4 regions of the Monashia sp. HAY1-11D genome follow, and region 1 is predicted to be linked to each of the others. Evidence: riboswitches for the same ligand, from Rfam matches in the RefSeq annotation. Region 1 holds a riboswitch; each other region holds the start of a gene.

The links. A riboswitch is a leader RNA that binds a small molecule or an ion and turns the genes downstream of it on or off. The one in region 1 is predicted to bind S-adenosylmethionine.
Region 2: another riboswitch for S-adenosylmethionine. It lies ahead of AC1VM9_RS03980 (putative leader peptide); the one in region 1 lies ahead of AC1VM9_RS21020 (bifunctional o-acetylhomoserine/o-acetylserine sulfhydrylase).
Region 3: another riboswitch for S-adenosylmethionine. It lies ahead of AC1VM9_RS15270 (aminotransferase class V-fold PLP-dependent enzyme); the one in region 1 lies ahead of AC1VM9_RS21020 (bifunctional o-acetylhomoserine/o-acetylserine sulfhydrylase).
Region 4: another riboswitch for S-adenosylmethionine. It lies ahead of metX (homoserine O-acetyltransferase MetX); the one in region 1 lies ahead of AC1VM9_RS21020 (bifunctional o-acetylhomoserine/o-acetylserine sulfhydrylase).

What each region holds. Positions count from the first base shown of each region.
Region 1 covers NZ_CP200320.1:4,546,950-4,551,131, reverse strand. Annotated here, with positions in the region: gene AC1VM9_RS21025 (LD-carboxypeptidase) at 1-691, opposite strand, end outside; gene AC1VM9_RS21020 (bifunctional o-acetylhomoserine/o-acetylserine sulfhydrylase) at 746-2,092, opposite strand; SAM riboswitch class IV at 2,148-2,266, opposite strand; gene AC1VM9_RS21015 (acyl-CoA dehydrogenase family protein) at 2,470-3,636, shown strand; gene AC1VM9_RS21010 (MarR family winged helix-turn-helix transcriptional regulator) at 3,651-4,133, opposite strand.
Region 2 covers NZ_CP200320.1:873,807-877,988, reverse strand. Annotated here, with positions in the region: gene AC1VM9_RS03995 (ABC transporter ATP-binding protein) at 1-706, shown strand, start outside; gene AC1VM9_RS03990 (ABC transporter permease) at 717-1,478, shown strand; gene AC1VM9_RS03985 (MerR family transcriptional regulator) at 1,549-2,322, shown strand; SAM riboswitch class IV at 2,448-2,560, shown strand; gene AC1VM9_RS03980 (putative leader peptide) at 2,593-2,664, shown strand; gene AC1VM9_RS03975 (ABC transporter substrate-binding protein) at 3,014-4,036, shown strand; gene AC1VM9_RS03970 (ABC transporter ATP-binding protein) at 4,042-4,182, shown strand, end outside.
Region 3 covers NZ_CP200320.1:3,305,206-3,309,387, reverse strand. Annotated here, with positions in the region: gene AC1VM9_RS15275 (FtsK/SpoIIIE family DNA translocase) at 1-2,158, opposite strand, end outside; SAM riboswitch class IV at 2,324-2,447, shown strand; gene AC1VM9_RS15270 (aminotransferase class V-fold PLP-dependent enzyme) at 2,487-3,875, shown strand; gene AC1VM9_RS15265 (endonuclease/exonuclease/phosphatase family protein) at 4,046-4,182, opposite strand, start outside.
Region 4 covers NZ_CP200320.1:4,213,939-4,218,120, forward strand. Annotated here, with positions in the region: gene AC1VM9_RS19475 (RNA polymerase sigma factor) at 1-90, opposite strand, end outside; gene AC1VM9_RS19480 (universal stress protein) at 405-803, opposite strand; gene metX (homoserine O-acetyltransferase MetX) at 928-2,163, opposite strand; SAM riboswitch class IV at 2,181-2,295, opposite strand; gene AC1VM9_RS19490 (DUF4192 domain-containing protein) at 2,368-3,519, opposite strand; gene AC1VM9_RS19495 (YkvA family protein) at 3,621-4,182, opposite strand, start outside.

The DNA of each region.
Region 1 (4,182 bases):
CGTAGGTGCTGCCGGCGAGGAAGCTGATCGTCTCGACGCAGCCACCGACGAGCCGCCCCGAGAAGCCCGCGGGCTCACCCTCGTGCCCCGGGTCGATGCGGGTCCACGTACCGCGTCCGTCGAGGGTCATCCGCGAGACCGTCGGGTCGGCGGCGTAGTCGTCCCAGCCGCCGGAGCGGAACCGCCCGGGGGAGCGCTGCACCAGCTCTTCGCCGGCTGAGGCCGACGCGACGTCGACCCAGTGCAGGATGCCGTCGGGCAGGACGTACGGGGTGTCCATGAGGTTCTGCCCGTGGATCGTGGCCAGGCCGGTGGTGAGGGTGAGCGGGGTCAGCCACGTCGAGGTGTCGGAGAAGCCGACGCACCACGTCGGCTCGGCGGACGAGACGGCGTCCAGGTCGAGCAGGTCGAGCAGGTCGATGCCGGTCTCACCACCCCAGGGCGGCACCACGGCCCTGATCGTGGGGTCGGTGAGCATCGACATGAGCTCGGCCGCGCGTGCCTCACGCGGCCCGCTGACGTGACTCGTTGCGTGGTTGAGCTCGCCCACCACCACGTCGAACCCGCGGTCGCGCAGGCACCGGACGGCATGGGTGAACCGACCCCACAGGCGGTCCTGGACGCCCGAGCTCGGCGAGGTGACACCGACCCGGTCGCCGGGACGCAGGGGAGCGGGGTAGCGGATCGGCATGGCCGACATGCTGCCAGCCGTGCCGACCCGCCACACCCCGGCTTCCGCCGGTGCTCAGGGCTTCGCGGCCGCGAAACCCTGCTCGAGGTCGGCGAGGATGTCGTCGATGTGCTCGATGCCCACGGCGAGGCGAACGAGACCCGGCGTGACGCCCGCCGCGAGGCGGTCCTCCTCGGGGCCCTGCGAATGGGTCGTCGAGGCGGGGTGGATGACCAGGGACCGCACGTCGCCGATGTTCGCGACGTGGCTGTGCAGGGTCAGCGCCTCGACGAACCTCTTGCCGGCATCGAGACCACCGGCGATCTCGAACGAGAGCACCGCGCCCGCGCCACGGGGCGCGTACTTCTGCGCCGTGGCGTGGGAGGGGCTGTCCGGCAGCGACGCCCACACGACCCGCTCCACCTGGGGGTGACCCTGCAGGTAGGCAGCGACCCTGGTGGCGTTCGCGAGGTGGCGCTCGATGCGCAGCGACAGCGTCTCGAGGCCCTGGGCGATGAGGAACGCGTTGAACGGTGCCGCGGCCGGCCCGAGGTCCCGCAGCAGCTGCACACGCGCCTTGAGGATGTAGGCGAGGTTGGCCCCGAGCGGGCTGCCGACGCCGAGGTCCCGGGCGAAGACGAGGCCGTGGTAGCTCTCCTCGGGGGTGTTGTAGTTCGGGAACCGCTCCGGGTCGGCGCCGTAGTCGAACCGGCCCGCGTCGACGATGACGCCGGCGATGGACGTGCCGTGACCGCCGAGGTACTTCGTCGCGGAGTGGACGACGACGTCGGCGCCCCACTCGATCGGGCGGATGACGTACGGGGTCGCGATGGTGTTGTCCACGACGAGGGGGACGCCGTGCTCGTGCGCGACCGCCGCGACCGCCTCGATGTCGAGCACCTCGGCCTTCGGGTTGGCGATCGTCTCGCCGAAGAACGCCTTCGTGTTCGGCCGCACGGCGGCACGCCACGCGTCGACCGAGCTGGGGTCCTCGACGAAGCTCACCTCGATGCCGAGCTTGCGGAACGTGAACCTCAGCAGGTTGACGGTGCCGCCGTAGAGGCTCGGCGAGGCGACGATGTGGTCACCGGCCTCGGCGATGTTGAGCAGGGCCAGGGTGGTGGCCGACTGTCCCGAGGCGACGAGGAGGGCCCCGACACCGCCCTCGAGTGCGGCGATGCGTTGCTCCACGACATCCGTCGTCGGGTTCATGATCCGCGTGTAGATGTTGCCGAACTCCTTGAGCCCGAACAGGTTCGCCGCGTGGTCGGTGTCGTCGAAGACGTAGCTCGTCGTCTGGTAGATCGGCAGGGCGCGCGCACCGGTCGCGCTGTCGGCGCTCTGTCCGGCATGGATCTGCTTGGTCTCGAAGGACCAGTTCGGCTCGGTCATCGTGGTCTGCTCTTCCTGGTTCGGGTCGATGACCGGTCGTCGTCCCGACGGCCCGGCGCACCGACGGCTCGGTGCGGGGAGAGGGTCTCCGCGCTTGCCCGCGCCGGCTGTCGACGTCGGGCCAGGTCCTCACCCGGGGCACCCCGCCGCGGTTGGGAGGGTTGCCGGCCAGCGAGCCGGGGCTTGGCGCTGGCGCTCATGACCTGCCCGCAGTGTAGACAGCGGCGTCCGAGGAGTGGGAGCCGGTGTCCGAGGGGTGGCGGCCACCTCCCGCGGAAGCCGCGCCGTGGCGCGGTACTGGCGGCGTCGGGGCCGCTTCCGCGTCGGAAAGTGCGCCGCGGCGCGGTACTCGTGGCGTCGATCACGAGGACGTCCTACTAATCCGAACCCGTGAGTAGGATCAGGCCGTGAGCACGAACGCCGACTTCGACCTGTACCGCACCAGCGAGGACCACGAGGCGCTGCGGGAGGCCGTACGCGCCGTGGCCGAGGACAAGATCGCGCCCTTCGCGGCGGCGGTCGACGCGGAGGCCCGCTACCCGCAGGAGGCGCACGACGCCCTCGTGGCCTCGGACTTCTTCGCCCCCCACGTGCCGGAGGAGTACGACGGCGTCGGCGCCGACGCGCTCGCGACGTGCATCGTCATCGAGGAGGTCGCCCGCGTCGACGCGTCCGCCTCGCTCATCCCCGCCGTCAACAAGCTCGGCTCGCTCCCGCTCATCCTCGACGGCAGCGACGAGCTCAAGGGACGCTACCTCCCGCCCCTGGCCCAGGGCCGGACGACGTTCTCGTACGGGCTCTCCGAGCGCGAGGCCGGCTCGGACACCGCGTCCATGAAGTGCCGCGCCCGGCAGGACGGCGACGGCTGGGTGCTCAACGGCCAGAAGTCGTGGATCACGAATGCCGGTGTGTCCGAGTACTACACGGTCCTCGCCGTCACCGACCCCGACGGTCCCCGGGGTGGCAACGTCACGGCCTTCGTCGTCGAGAAGTCCGACCCGGGGTTCACCTTCGGCGAGAAGGAGCGCAAGCTCGGCATCAAGGGCAGCCCGACCCGCGAGCTGCACTTCGACGACGTCCGGATCCCCGGTGACCGCGTCGTCGGCCAGGTCGGTGACGGCCTCAAGATCGCGCTGCGCACCCTCGACCACACGCGCGTCACCATCGGCGCGCAGGCCGTCGGCATCGCCCAGGGGGCGCTCGACGTCGCGCTGGCCTACGTCAAGGACCGCAAGCAGTTCGGCAAGCACATCGCCGACTTCCAGGGGATCCAGTTCATGCTCGCCGACATGGCGATGGAGCTCGAGGCCGCGCGCCAGATGGTCTATGTCGCGGCGGCCAAGTCCGAACGCGGTGACAAGGACCTCTCGTTCTTCGGGGCAGCGGCCAAGTGCTACGCGTCGGACGTCGCGATGAAGGTGACGACCGACGCCGTGCAGCTGCTCGGGGGAGCCGGCTACACCCAGGACTTCCCGCTCGAGCGGATGATGCGCGACGCCAAGATCACCCAGATCTACGAGGGCACCAACCAGGTCCAGCGCATCGTCATGGCACGCCAGCTGCTCAAGGGCTGACCGGGCGACGAGGCTCAGTGCCGGCGCCGGTTCCCGCGGGTGCTCGAGCTGGAGGCGTGGATGTCGGCCGCGACGCCCCGCAGCGCCTCGGTGATGGTCGTGAGGACCTCCGTGACATGCGGCAGGCTCGCCGGGTCGAGCGTGTCGAAGGTGTGCGGCACCCAGTCGTGCACCTGCCCGAGCCGGCGCAGGTCGGCCTCGGGGATGCGCACCGTGCTCCGACGCCGGTCGGCCGGGTCGGCCACCCGCTCGACGAGGTGGCGGCGTTCGAGCCGGTCGACGAGCGTGGTCGTCGAGCTCGTCGTGAGTCCCAGGGCCTGGGACAGCTCGGTCTGGCCCATCGACCCGCGGGCCAGCAGGTAGCTGATGGCGCGGCTCTCGTTGACGGTGAGGTCGAGGTGCTCGGCCGCGGCGAGGCGGTAGCGCTCGCCGGCGAGGATGAGCTCGCGCAGGGCGGCGGTCGCCGCAGCCCGGTCGGCGGCACGGGTGGGGGTCATGGTCCCAAACCTACCGAGTCGCGGATCGGCGGCGGAGCAGGCCGACCGC
Region 2 (4,182 bases), 3.7 Mb from region 1:
GCTCCGGGGCGTCGATCTGAGCATCCCGTCCGGCACCATCTTCGCGCTGCTCGGCTCCAACGGCGCCGGCAAGACCACCACCGTCAAGATCCTGTCGACCCTGCTCAAGGCGGACTGCGGGACCGCCACCGTCAGCGGGTTCGACGTCGCCACCCAACCGGCGAAGGTCCGCGAGTCGATCAGCCTCACCGGGCAGTTCGCCGCCGTCGACGAGGTCCTCACCGGGCGGGAGAACCTGCTGCTCGTGGCTCAGCTGCGACGACTGGAGGACCCGGGCAGGGTCGCGGACGGTCTGCTGGCGCGGTTCGCGCTGACCGACGCGGGCGGGCGCAGGGTCGCGACCTACTCAGGCGGCATGCGCCGTCGCCTCGACATCGCGATGAGCCTGATCGGCAACCCGCCCGTGCTCTTCCTCGACGAGCCGACGACCGGGCTCGACCCGCAGTCGCGGATCGAGGTGTGGAAGACCGTCCAGCAGCTCGCCGGCCAGGGGACCACGGTGCTGCTCACCACGCAGTACCTCGACGAGGCCGAGCACCTGGCCGACCGGATCGCGATCCTCCACGAGGGCCGGATCATCGCGAACGGCACCCTCGCCGAGCTCAAGCAGCTGCTCCCGCCGGCCACGGTCGAGTACGTCGAGAAGCAGCCGTCCCTCGAAGAGATCTTCCTAGCGGTCGTCGGCCACGGCGATCCCGTCACGTAAGGACCCCGCGATGACCACCCACTTCCTCAGCGACACCTCTGTCCTGCTCAAGCGCTCGCTGCGCCACATCCTGCGCAGCCCGGACACCATCATCACCACCGCTATCACGCCCATTGCCATGCTGTTGCTCTTCGTCTATGTCTTCGGTGGCGCGATCGATGTCGGCGGCGGCAGCTACGTCGACTACCTGCTGCCCGGGATCCTGCTCATCACCGTGGCCTCCGGCATCGCCTACACCGCCTTCCGGCTCTTCACCGATGTCTCGACGGGCATCGTCGAACGCTTCCAGTCGATGCCCATCGCCCGATCGGCGCTGCTGTGGGGCCACGTGCTGACTTCGGTCGTGGCGAACCTCGTCTCGCTCGCGCTCGTCGTGCTCGTCGCGCTGGCGATGGGATTCCGCTCTGGCGCAGGGGTTCTCGCGTGGCTTGCGGTCCTCGGGATCCTGGTCCTGTTCACTCTGGCGCTGACCTGGTTGGCCGTGATTCCCGGGCTGACCGCGAAGTCGGTCGACGGGGTGAGCGGGTTCTCCTACCCGCTGATCTTCCTACCGTTCATCAGCTCGGCGTTCGTGCCCACCTCTGGCATGCCCGGTCCCGTGCGTTGGTTCGCCGAGCACCAGCCGGTCACCTCGATCGTCGACACCATCCGCGGCCTCTACGCCGGGCAGCCGGTCGGCAACGACGCCTGGATAGCCGTCGCCTGGTGCGTCGGCCTGCTGGTTGTCGCCCACACCCTCGCGATGCGCACCTACCGCAGCAAGATCGCCTGACTCGGCGGGAGGCGACGACGGGTGGACACCGCGAAGCGCCATGACACCGCCGCGGCAGGAGAATGACGCCATGCTCACGATCAGCCAGCTCGCGTCGTACGCCGGCGTGACGGTACGCGCGGTACGGCACTACCACGCCAAGGGGCTGCTGCCCGAGCCCGGGCGCGACCAGTCCGGCTACCGGCGCTACGACGCTGCCGCCGTGGTCGAGCTTGTCAAGATCCGCACCCTGGCCGACGCCGGCGTACCTCTGTCGCGCGTGCATGAGCTGCTCACGGCACGGGACGAGGAGTTCGCGATGGCCGTCGAGGACATCGACCGCCGGCTGCGCGCCGAGATCCGCCAGCGCCGACGTCACCGGCAGCAGATCGCCAAGCTCGCGGCCGGCGAGAGCCTCACGCTGCCGCCGGAGGCCGTCGCGTACCTGGACCGGATGCGCCAGCTCGGGTTCCGGGAGCGGCTGATCGAGGTCGAGCGCGACAGCTGGATCCTGATCGCCGGCCAGATGCCGGATGCCGTGCCGGCCCTCATGGCCATCAAGCACGCCCAGATCGAACACGACGGGCTGCGTCGGCTGTATCTCGACATCGGAGACCTCGCCGACTGCGGGCCGGACGACCCGCGGCTGCCCGCGCTCGCAGACCGGGTCGCCGCCTTCATCGAGGCCGCGGCAGCCGAGGCCGTGGGCATCGAGGACGAACATCCCGTCAGCGAGGACCTGGTCGCCCTGTTGGACGCGGCGTTCGTCGAGTCCTTCCCGTGCGCGAACCACCTGCTGGAGCTCCTCGAGGAGCGCGGCTGGACGGGCTGGACCAACATCCGGCGCATGCACCCCGCGGTCTGACCCCCCCGCGGCATCGTCCGTCGACACCCGTCTTGCCGCGACCAGCGGGGACGCGTGTCTCGGCATGAGAGACCTTTTCCTATGGAACTGGTAGGTCTTGGCGTTGTCCCGCTACTGTCAGGACAGGTCACGAGATCCAGTGCCAAGCCCCGGCTCGCTGGACGGCAACCCTTCCTCGCGATGGGGTGCCCCGGGTGATGACACGGCGGCCGCCGACCGGTGGTCGCAAGCGCGAGGCTTCCTGCCTCACGTCTCTTCCGAGGACGACTCATGAACCACATGCTCACCGGCCGACGCCACGTCGACCTGCGGCGCGTGAGCAGCGCCCTCTGTCCCGCCTGAGCAAGTCCCCCGAAACGCGGCTGCGCGACGCCACGAGGATGTCCTGCTGCCCGCCATCGCCGCATCGCGTCTTCGCGCAGCGACTCGCGGACATGCCTGAACGACGTCGATCCGCGGCCGCCCGCGGACGCGCCTACAGGCTTTCCGCAGCCGGCCTGCTGACCACCTGCAGCTGACGCGGAACACCCGCCTGCTCCCGGAGTCCCGGTACGGCACTCGCCTCGGCATGCCCTCCCGGCGCGCGGATCATCACGGCTGCCCTTCTGATCCAGCCGCCGGGACCAGCCCTGCCTCCGCGTGACCCGCCGACGCCACTTGCCCGTCCATTCCCGCAGAAAGAAGCACCGACATGAAGAAGTTCCCCACACGGATCCTCGCCCTTCCTGCCGTGACCCTCCTCGTTGCCGGACTGGCCTCGGCCTGCTCCTCCGCCTCCGGGGCCGAGCAGAAGGACTCGGGCCCCGTCACGCTGCGCTACCAGGGATGGGCCAACTCCGTCACCCTCCCCGAGCTCGCCGAGGACCTCGGCTACTTCAAGGTCGTCAAGCTCAACTGGGTGGGCAACACCATCAGCGGCCCCCAGGACATCCAGTCCGCGGCGACGAACCAGACCGACTACGGCGGCGCCTTCGCCGGCGCGGTCGTCAAGCTGATCACGGCCGGCGCACCGGTCAAGGCCGTCATCAACTACTACGGCGAGGACGCGAAGACTTTCAACGGCTTCTACGTCAGGGCCGACAGCCCCATCCGGACGGCACGGGACCTCATCGGCAAGAAGATCGCCGTCAACACGCTCGGCGCGCACAGCGAGGCCGTCATCAACACCTGGCTGCAGAAGAACGGCCTCACACCCGACGAGATCAAGCAGGTACAGCTCGTCGTCGTGCCACCGAACGACACCGAGCAGGCCCTGCGTCGGGGTCAGGTCGACGTCGGGACGCTCGGTGGTGTCCTGCAGGACCACGCCGTCGCAGCGGGCGGACTGCGCCGCCTGTTCAGCGACTACGAGCTCTTCGGCGCCTTCAACGGCGGCCAGTACGTCCTACGCGACGAGTTCATCAAGGACCACCCGGACGCCGCCAAGGACTTCGTCACCGGCGTCGCCAAGGCGATCGAGTGGGAGCGCACCACCCCGCGTGAGCAGGTCATCGCCCGGTTCACCAAGATCATCGAGCAGCGCGGCCGCCACGAGAACACCGACAACCTCAAGTACTGGAAGAGCGTCGCGGTGACCGACCGCGGCATCATCTCCGATACCGACTTCACCCGCTGGGGCAGCTGGCTGCAGGAGAAGGGCTTCCTCAGCGGCAAGAAGCTCGACCCCGCCAGCTACTACACGAACGAGCTCAACGGGCTCGCGAAGGCCGGGTGAGCTCGGTGAGCACCCAACAACACCAGGGAAACCCGCCCACTCCCCGCATCTGCCTGCGGGGCGTCACCAAGGACTTCCAGGTCCGCCCAACCAAGGACACCCCGTCCGGCCGCGTGCTCCGTGCACTGGAGGACATCACTCTCGAC
Region 3 (4,182 bases), 1.2 Mb from region 1:
CGAGCACGACGCGCGAGTCCGCGAGCGAGGACGTGGCGAAGGCCATGCGGCTCGGCACGTTGGCCTTGATGAGGCCGGTGACGACGTCGACCGACGGGCGCTGCGTGGCGAGGACGAGGTGGATGCCGGCGGCCCGCGCCAGCTGCGTGATGCGCACGACCGACTCCTCGACGTCGCGCGGGGCGACCATCATGAGGTCGGCGAGCTCGTCGACGACGACGAGCAGGTACGGGTAGGTGGTGATCTGCCGCTCCGAGCCGGGCAGCGGCTTGACCTTGCCGGCCCGGACCGCCTTGTTGAAGTCGTCGACGTGCTTGAACCCGAACGCCGCGAGGTCGTCGTAGCGCTGGTCCATCTCCTTGACGACCCACTGGAGGGCCTCCGCGGCCTTCTTCGGGTTGGTGATGATCGGCGTGATGAGGTGCGGGATGCCTTCGTACGCGGTCAGCTCCACGCGCTTGGGGTCGACGAGGATGAGACGGACCTCCTCCGGCGTCGAGCGCATGAGGATCGAGGTGATCATCGAGTTGACGAAGCTCGACTTGCCCGAGCCGGTGGCGCCGGCCACGAGCAGGTGGGGCATCTTGGCGAGGTTGGCGATGACGTAGGCGCCCTCGACGTCCTTGCCGACGCCCATGACCATGGGGTGCTCGTTGCTGCGCGCGGTCTGGCTGCGCAGGACGTCGCCGAGCGCGACGTTCTCGCGGTCGGTGTTGGGGATCTCGATGCCGATGGCCGACTTGCCGGGGATCGGGCTGAGGATGCGCACGTCGGCCGAGGCGACGGCGTACGCGATGTTCTTGCTCAGCGCTGTGACGCGCTCGACCTTGGTGCCCGAGCCGAGCTCGACCTCGTAGCGGGTCACCGTCGGGCCGCGGGTGAAGCCGGTGACCGCGGCGTCGATGTCGAACTGCTCGAAGACGTTCGTCAGGGACTCGACGACGGCGTCGTTCGTCTCGCTGCGCGTCTTGTGCGGCGACCCCGGCTTGAGCATCGCCTGGTCGGGCAGGCGGTAGGTGATGTCCCCACCGAGGCTCAGCTGCTCGACGCGCGACGGCATCTCGGACATCGGCGGCGGCACGAGCTCGGCCTTGGGTCCGACCTTGCTCGTGTCGGGGGCCCCGTGGGTCTTCGGGTCCGTGGCGTCGATCACCTTCTCGCCGCTCGGTCGCGGTGCGAGGACGCCGGGCGCGGTCGGACGTTTCTCGCCCGGGCGCAGCCGCTTGGTGGGGGCGTCGTCGGCCTCCTTCTGCGCCGCCTGGCGGAAGGCCTCGTCGCCGTCGCGCTCGGACAGGTCGACGGGCTTGCGGCGGGCCCGCTTGAGCGCGGCCGCCGGGGCGTCGGCCTCCGCCCCGTCCCCGGCGTCGGCCCCGTGGGGATGCGTGCCGCGGTCGATGACGAGCGCCTTGAGCTGGCGCAGGCGGGTCGGGACCATGTTGACCGGCGTCGCCGTGATGACAAGCAGGCCGAAGACGCCGAGGAGCACGAGCAGGACGGTCGCCCCGTAGGTGGAGACGGCCGCGGCGAGCGGGCTCGAGGCGAGGAAGCCGATGATGCCCCCGGCGGCGCGCATGCCGTCGGCCCCGTCGGGCGGGTTGGGGATGCCGTCGGCGAGGTGCGACAGGCCGCACGCGGCGAACGTCAGGGTGATCGTGCCGACGACGATGCGGTTGGTCGCGGCCTCGTCCTGGGGGGCGCGGAGCATCCGCAGGCCGAGGGCCAGCAGCACGAGCGGGACGGCGTACGCGACCCGCCCGAAGGTGCCGGCGAAGACGGCGTGGACGACCTGGCCGAACGTGCCCGAGACGCCCCACCACTCGCGGGCCGCGACGACGACGGCGAGGGCGATGAGGGCGAAGCCGATGCCGTCGCGCTTGTGCTCGGGCTCGAGGTCGGCCGCGCTGTGCCCGACCCGGCGCACCGCGCCACCGGCCAGGTGCGAGACGCCCATCCACGTGTTGCGCACCGCGTTGAGGGGGAACGGCAGGCCGCCGCCCCGCGTCTTCGTCGGCCCCTTGGACTGGCCCCTGCGGGCAGCGGCCGGCTTGCGCTGTGCGGGGCGGGTCGAGCGGGCCGCCGGCGGGCGCGACGACGAGCCCTTCGCGCGCGCGGCCGCGGCGGGGCTCGTTCGCTGGCTGGTGGACGGACGTGTCGCCATGGTCGCACCGTACGCCAGCGTCCCTCTCAACTCACGCGTCACACGCGCACCACGACCGATTCGCCGGACCGTGGCCGCGGGCGCGAGTCGGTGCCGTCTCAGATTCCGACACCGTGGGCCCGCTGGGTGGACACCCGGACAGGCCGGCGCCTATGGTCTTCGCCAGGTCAAGAGTGTCAGCGACAAGCCCCGGCTCGCTGGCCAGCAACCCTCCTCCGCGGTGGGGTGCTCCGGGTGACGACCAGGCCGTCCTCGGCTGGTTTCTCCTCGAGGTCGGCAAGCGCGGACCTGCACCGGGTGGGTCCCTGGACTCGCGAGGAGCACTGCCATGTCGGCCCTTCCCACCACGACGACCCTCTGCGGCGGCGGCCCCGCCCCGGTCGTCCGCACCCGAGCCCTCCGCGTCGTCGCCGAGGGCGAGGCCCTGCCGCGTGTCGTCGGCGCGGACCTGCGCGTGCCCACGACCCGGGGCGAGGTGGCCTACGCCAACCTCGACCACGCGGCGTCGACCCCCGCCCTCCAGACCGTGAAGGACGCCGTCGACCGCGCCCTCGAGACGTACTCGTCGGTGCACCGCGGTGCCGGGTTCGCCTCGCGGCTGACGAGCGCCTGGTACGAGCAGGCGCGTGAGGAGGTGGCCCGGTTCGTCGGCGCCCGCGAGGACGACCAGGTCGTCTTCACCCGCACGACCACCGACTCGTGGTCGGTGCTCGCCCACGCCCTGCCGAGCCGCGCCGTGGTCTTCGTCTTCGGCAGCGAGCACCACTCGACGCTGTTGCCCTGGGGCCGTTCGCGCACGGTGCGCCTGCCGATCCCCCAGAGCACCGACGACGCGCTCGACCTGCTCGACGAGGCCCTCGCCGAGCACCCGGGCCGGCACCGCCTCGTGGTGCTGACGGCGGCGTCCAACGTCACCGGTGAGGTGTGGCCGGTGGAGCGCTTCGCCCGTCTCGCCCACGAGCACGGCGCCCGGATCGCCGTCGACGCCGCGCAGCTGTCCGCGCACCGCCGCATCGACCTCGCCGCGTGGGACGCCGACTGGGTGGCCTTCTCCGGCCATAAGACCTACGCCCCCTTCGGTGCCGGCGTGCTCGCCGGGCGTCGTGACTGGCTCGACGCCGGCGCACCCTACCTGCCCGGCGGCGGCGCGACCCGGACGGTCACCGAGACGGCCACGGAGTGGGCCACGGGCCCGGCGCGCCACGAGGGCGGCAGCCCCAACGTCATCGGCGCCATCGCCCTCGCGGCGGCCTGTTCGACGATCGAACGCCACCGCGCCGCCATCGAGGCCCACGAGGAGGCGCTGCTCGAGCGACTGCGCACCGGCCTCGAGGCGGTCCTGGGCGTCGAGGTGCTCTCGATCTTCGGCGACGACCACGACCGGGTCGGTGTCGTCGCCTTCACGGTGTCCGGCTTCGACCCCTCGCTCGTGTCGCAGGTGCTCTCGGTCGAGCACGGCATCGGTGTGCGCGACGGCAAGTTCTGTGCGCACCTGCTCGTCGACGAGCTGCTCGAGGACCCGTGGGGCGAGCGTCCCCAGACCGCGGTGCGCGCCAGCGTCGGGCTCGGCAGCACGGCCGAGGGCGTGGAGCGTCTCGTCTCGGCCGTGGCCGCGCTCGTGGGCGAAGGACCGTCGCGGACGTGGACCCGGACGGCCGCCGGGTGGACGGTCGAGGGCACGGACCCCCGCGACGTCGAGGTCGAGCGCCCCTGGTGAACCGGACCGGGTCTCTCGCCGCCTGACCCCCGTCACCCCGCAACACACCGAACAGCTGCCAGGTGGGTCCGGGAATACCAGGGACCACCTGGCAGCTGCTCGGTGTGTTTGCGATCCCGCGGCGAGACGGGTGGCGGCGGTCGGGCGGGGTCGGGCGGTCCGTCGGGGGGTCAGCGCTCGGCGCGCAGGGCGTAGGACGCCCAGACGGCGGCGTGGTCGGTCCGGTTGACCGCGACCTGACCCGCGTCCACGACGGCCAGTCCGCGGCTCAGCTGATGGTCCAGGTCGACGTACGGCGGGATGCGCC
Region 4 (4,182 bases), 330 kb from region 1:
AGCCTGCGCTCGTGCGATCTCGGTGCCGGTGATGCTTCCGTTGGTGCTGCCCTTGACCAGGAGCTGCATGATCGCCTCGTGCTGGAACACCTTGGGCAGGGTCTTCGGGGGTCCAGCGGGTGTTGCCTTCGGCACGGATGCAGTCGCCTTTCATCGCGGGTCTCGTGTGGTGCGGGCCGACGTGAGCACGCGGGCATGCCACATCACAACGAGCGAGAACGGGGGTTCGTGCCGGAAGAGCGTGGCCTGTCGGAGTCGGGTCCCCTCGGACGATCTCGCTGTGTGCCTCTTGCGATCCGGTACTCGGACATTATAAAACGCGCAACGGCGTGCGAGCGAACGGATCGGGCCGCGCGGTGGTGCCGACCCGGTGTGACACGACCCCGCCGGCGGGCGGGGCGGGCTCAGCCGGCCTTGACGGCGAGCACCGGGCAGGACGCGTCGAGCAGGATGCGCTGGGCGTTGGAGCCGAGGATGAGCTTGCCGACGGGGCTGCGGCGACGCAGTCCGATGACGATGAAGTCGGCGTTCTCCGCCTCCGCGACGCTGATGAGGTCCTCGGCCGGGTCGTTGCCCCGGACCAGCTGGCGCACCTCGTGCTCCAGGCCCTTGTCCTCGAGCACGGTCGTGACCCGCTCGAGCTCGGCCTCGAACGCGCTGGCCTCGTCGGCGTCGAAGTCCTTCCCACCCCGGTGGGAGCTGATGACGACGAGCTTGGTCCCCCTCAGGACGCACTCCTCGGCGGCTCGCTTGAGCGCCGCGCGTCCCTCCTTGGTGGCGACGTATCCGACGACGATGGCCACTTCGCGGACCTCCTTGTACGGCAACAACCGGGTGCTCGCACCGTACCCGAAAAGGTGGCCGCGGGCACCGGCACGCGCGCTCGGACGGATCGCGTTGCGCGCCGGGCCTGCCGAGGCGTCGGGGTCAGCGCGGACGCGCGAGGGCCTCGCGGACCACCGAGCCGACCTGCTCCTCCTCGATGAGGAAGCCGTCGTGTCCGTAGGCGGAGGTGATCGAGACGCGCGTCGAGACGGGGAGAGCCGCATGCAGCTCGTCCGACAGCCGCGGGGGGTACAGCCGGTCGGTGTCGACGGACACCACGGTGCAGTCGGCCGTGACGCGCGCCAGCGCCGCCTCGATGCCGCCGCGGTCGCGGCCGACGTCGTGGGAGTTCATCGCCTCGGTGAGCACGACGTAGGAGTTCGCGTCGAAACGGCGGGCGAGCTTGCCGGCGTGGTGGTCCAGGTAGGACTCGACGGCGAAACGCCCTCTGCCGGCGGCGCGTTCGCTGAGGCTGAACGGGTCCTCGCCGAGCTGGGCCTGACGACCGAACCGGTCGTCGAGCTCGGTCTCGGTGCGGTAGGTCACGTGCGCGATGCGCCGGGCGAGGCCCAGGCCGGTGTCGGGACGGTGGTCCGTGTCGTAGTAGTCGCCGCCGGCGTAGTGGGGGTCGCTGCGGATGGCGAGCAGCTGCGGCTGGCACCAGGCGATCTGCTCGGCCGTGGCGTAGGGCGTGGAGGCGAGCACGACACAGCGGTCGACGTCGTCGGGGTGGCTGACGGCCCACTCGAGGGCGCGCATGCCGCCCATCGAACCTCCGACGACCGCGGCAAGCCGCGTGATGCCGAGCTCGGTCAGCAGCGCCCGCTCGGCGGCGACCTGGTCGCGCACGGTCACGTACGGGAAGCGGCTGCCCCAGGGGCGCCCGTCCGGGGCGGGGCTCGCCGGCCCGGTCGAGCCCTGGCAGCCGCCGAGGACGTTGGCGGCGACGACGAACCAGTCCTCGGGGTCCACGGCCTGCCCCGGACCGATGAGGCTGTTCCACCAGCCGGGCGACGGGTGGCCCTCGCCCGCCTCACCGACGACGTGGCTGTCGCCGGTGAGGGCGTGCTCGACGAGGACGACGTTGTCGCGGGCCTCGTTGAGCCGGCCCCACGTCTCGTAGGCGATCCGGACCTCGGGAAGGACGCCCCCGCGCTCGAGCTCGAGGTCACCGACGTCGACGAACTGCCGCCTGCCGACGGGGTCCCCCTCGCGCCAGACGCCGTCGCCGCGTCGGTCGGCCGAGACGTCGGGACGAACGGGCTGCGAGCCGTCGACACCCTGCTGGCGTCGGGCCGGACGGCGCGTGACCTGGCCGGACCGGTGGGTCACAGTCATTCTGGCTGCTCCTCGGGTGTGCGCGCTTGCCGCAGTCCCGTGCCGGTGCGGCCTGGTCCTCACCCGGGGCACCCCACCGCGAAGGAGGGTTGCCGGCCAGCGAGCCGGGGCTTGGCGCTGGCGCTCATGACCTGCCACCACCATACGCGACCGCGTCTCGAGGCGTGGCCCTCGGGTCCACGGGCTGGACGGCTGGAGGGCAGGTCAGGCGCAGCTGCGGGGACGCAGGCCCCAGTCGAGGGACTGCCGCACGAGCTGTGCCAGCCGGTACCGCGGGTCGACCTCGAGGGCACGGTCCACGGCGACGGAGGCGTGGGCGCCGTCGCCGAGCCACCAGGCGTACGCGGCCACCACCGCCAGGACCGGTGCCGCACACGCGGCGGGGGTCGCCCGGCACAGCTCTTCGAGGCGCGCCAGGCGCACTCGCTCGGTCAGCGCGCGGTCCCACCCGCCGCTCCCCTCCAGCATCTCGTCGATGTCCTCCTCGATCTCCTCGTCCACGACCTCCCTCACGTCCCGCGGCAGGCTGTCGTGGGAGGACGTGTCGGCCTCGAGTGCGCGGCGCAACCGGCTGACGAGGTCGCGCGGGCAGGCCTCCAGGGAGAGGGTCCCGGGGCACACCCACGCGACGAGCAGGTCGCGCAGGCGGACGTCGACGAGCGGGCCGAGCAGCGCGGCCAGCGTCGTCGGCGTCGGCTCGGTGCCGAGCCCGCGGCGCACGAGGCGGACCCACGCCCCCAGTGCCTCGTCGACGAGGGCAGCGCGCGCCCGGCGGTCGGCAACGCCGGTCCCGACATCCGAGTGGGCGTGCCGCTCGGCCCACGCCTCGACCGCGGCGAGCCGGTCGTCGTGACGCGGGTCCTGCGTCGGCAGGGGCTCGACGAGCGCTGCGAGCTGCTGGCGCGTGCCCAGCACGACGGTGCCCAGGGCGACGTACTCGGCGACGGCCGGGACGTCGGCCACGTCCGGCAGGGCTCGCCCGGGCGGTGGGCAGCAGGCGCAGTCGAGCCCGAACCAGCGGCCCTCGCGCACGACGAGCCGGTCGCCCACCGGGACGAGCTCAGCCTCGAGCGCGTCGCCCAGGGCGGTGAGCAACGGTGCGGGATCCTCGTCGGCGGCGCCGCCGGCGAACCCGACGAGGACGACGCGGCTCGGCCGCTCGCGCACCAGGGCGGGCAGGATCTGCGCAGCCGCCGCGGCGGCGTCGGGTGGGGCGACGAGGTCCAGCCGGGCCACGAGCCCGAGGCGCCGGCCGTGGAAGCAGGCCACGACGACACTGCGCTCGGGCCTGAAACCGAGGTGGTAGGGCAGGACCGTCAGCAGGTCGGCCGGTCCGGACAGGGAGATCTTCGGCATGCCCGAAGGCTGCCCCCGGCCGGCGCGGAGCGGCACTCCCCCGCCGGCCGCCTGTGGACCGCGCCGCCAGGCGCGGAGGGGGTGTGGACGACGGTGCTGCGTCAGCGCTCGAGGCGCTTGCGGACCGACTCGAGCACGTAGTCGGTGGCCGCCTGGCGGACCCCCTCGGGCAGGCGTACCCCCTCGGATCGACCCGGGCCGGTCGAGCGCGGGCCGTCCGCCGGGCGCTGCGCTCCGAGGCCGCCTGCGGTCGGTGCCCCCGAGGCGCCTGTCGAGCCGGTCAGCCGCCCGACGACACGGCCCGGTGCGGCAGCCCCGGTCACGTCACGGTCGCGGCGTCGACCGTCGGCGACCTGGCCGGCCCAGAGCCGGGCCCGCGCGTCGGCAGGCGTCCCCAGCGCGGTCCCCACGCGGTCGTCCGGTGCGGTCGGGGACTCCGACGCCTGCCCGGGCTGCTCGGCGCGGGTCCGCGGCGTCCGCTCGGCAGCACCCGGGCGTGACGTCCCGGGCCGGTGCAGCCCCTGGCCGATCTCCCAGGCGATGAAGCGGTCGGTCTCCTCGAGGAAGGCCTTGACGACCCAGGTGAGCACCACGGCGTCGTCGGCCACCCCGATGACCGGCAGGATGGCCTCCGGCACGAGGTCCAGCGGTGACGCCACGTAG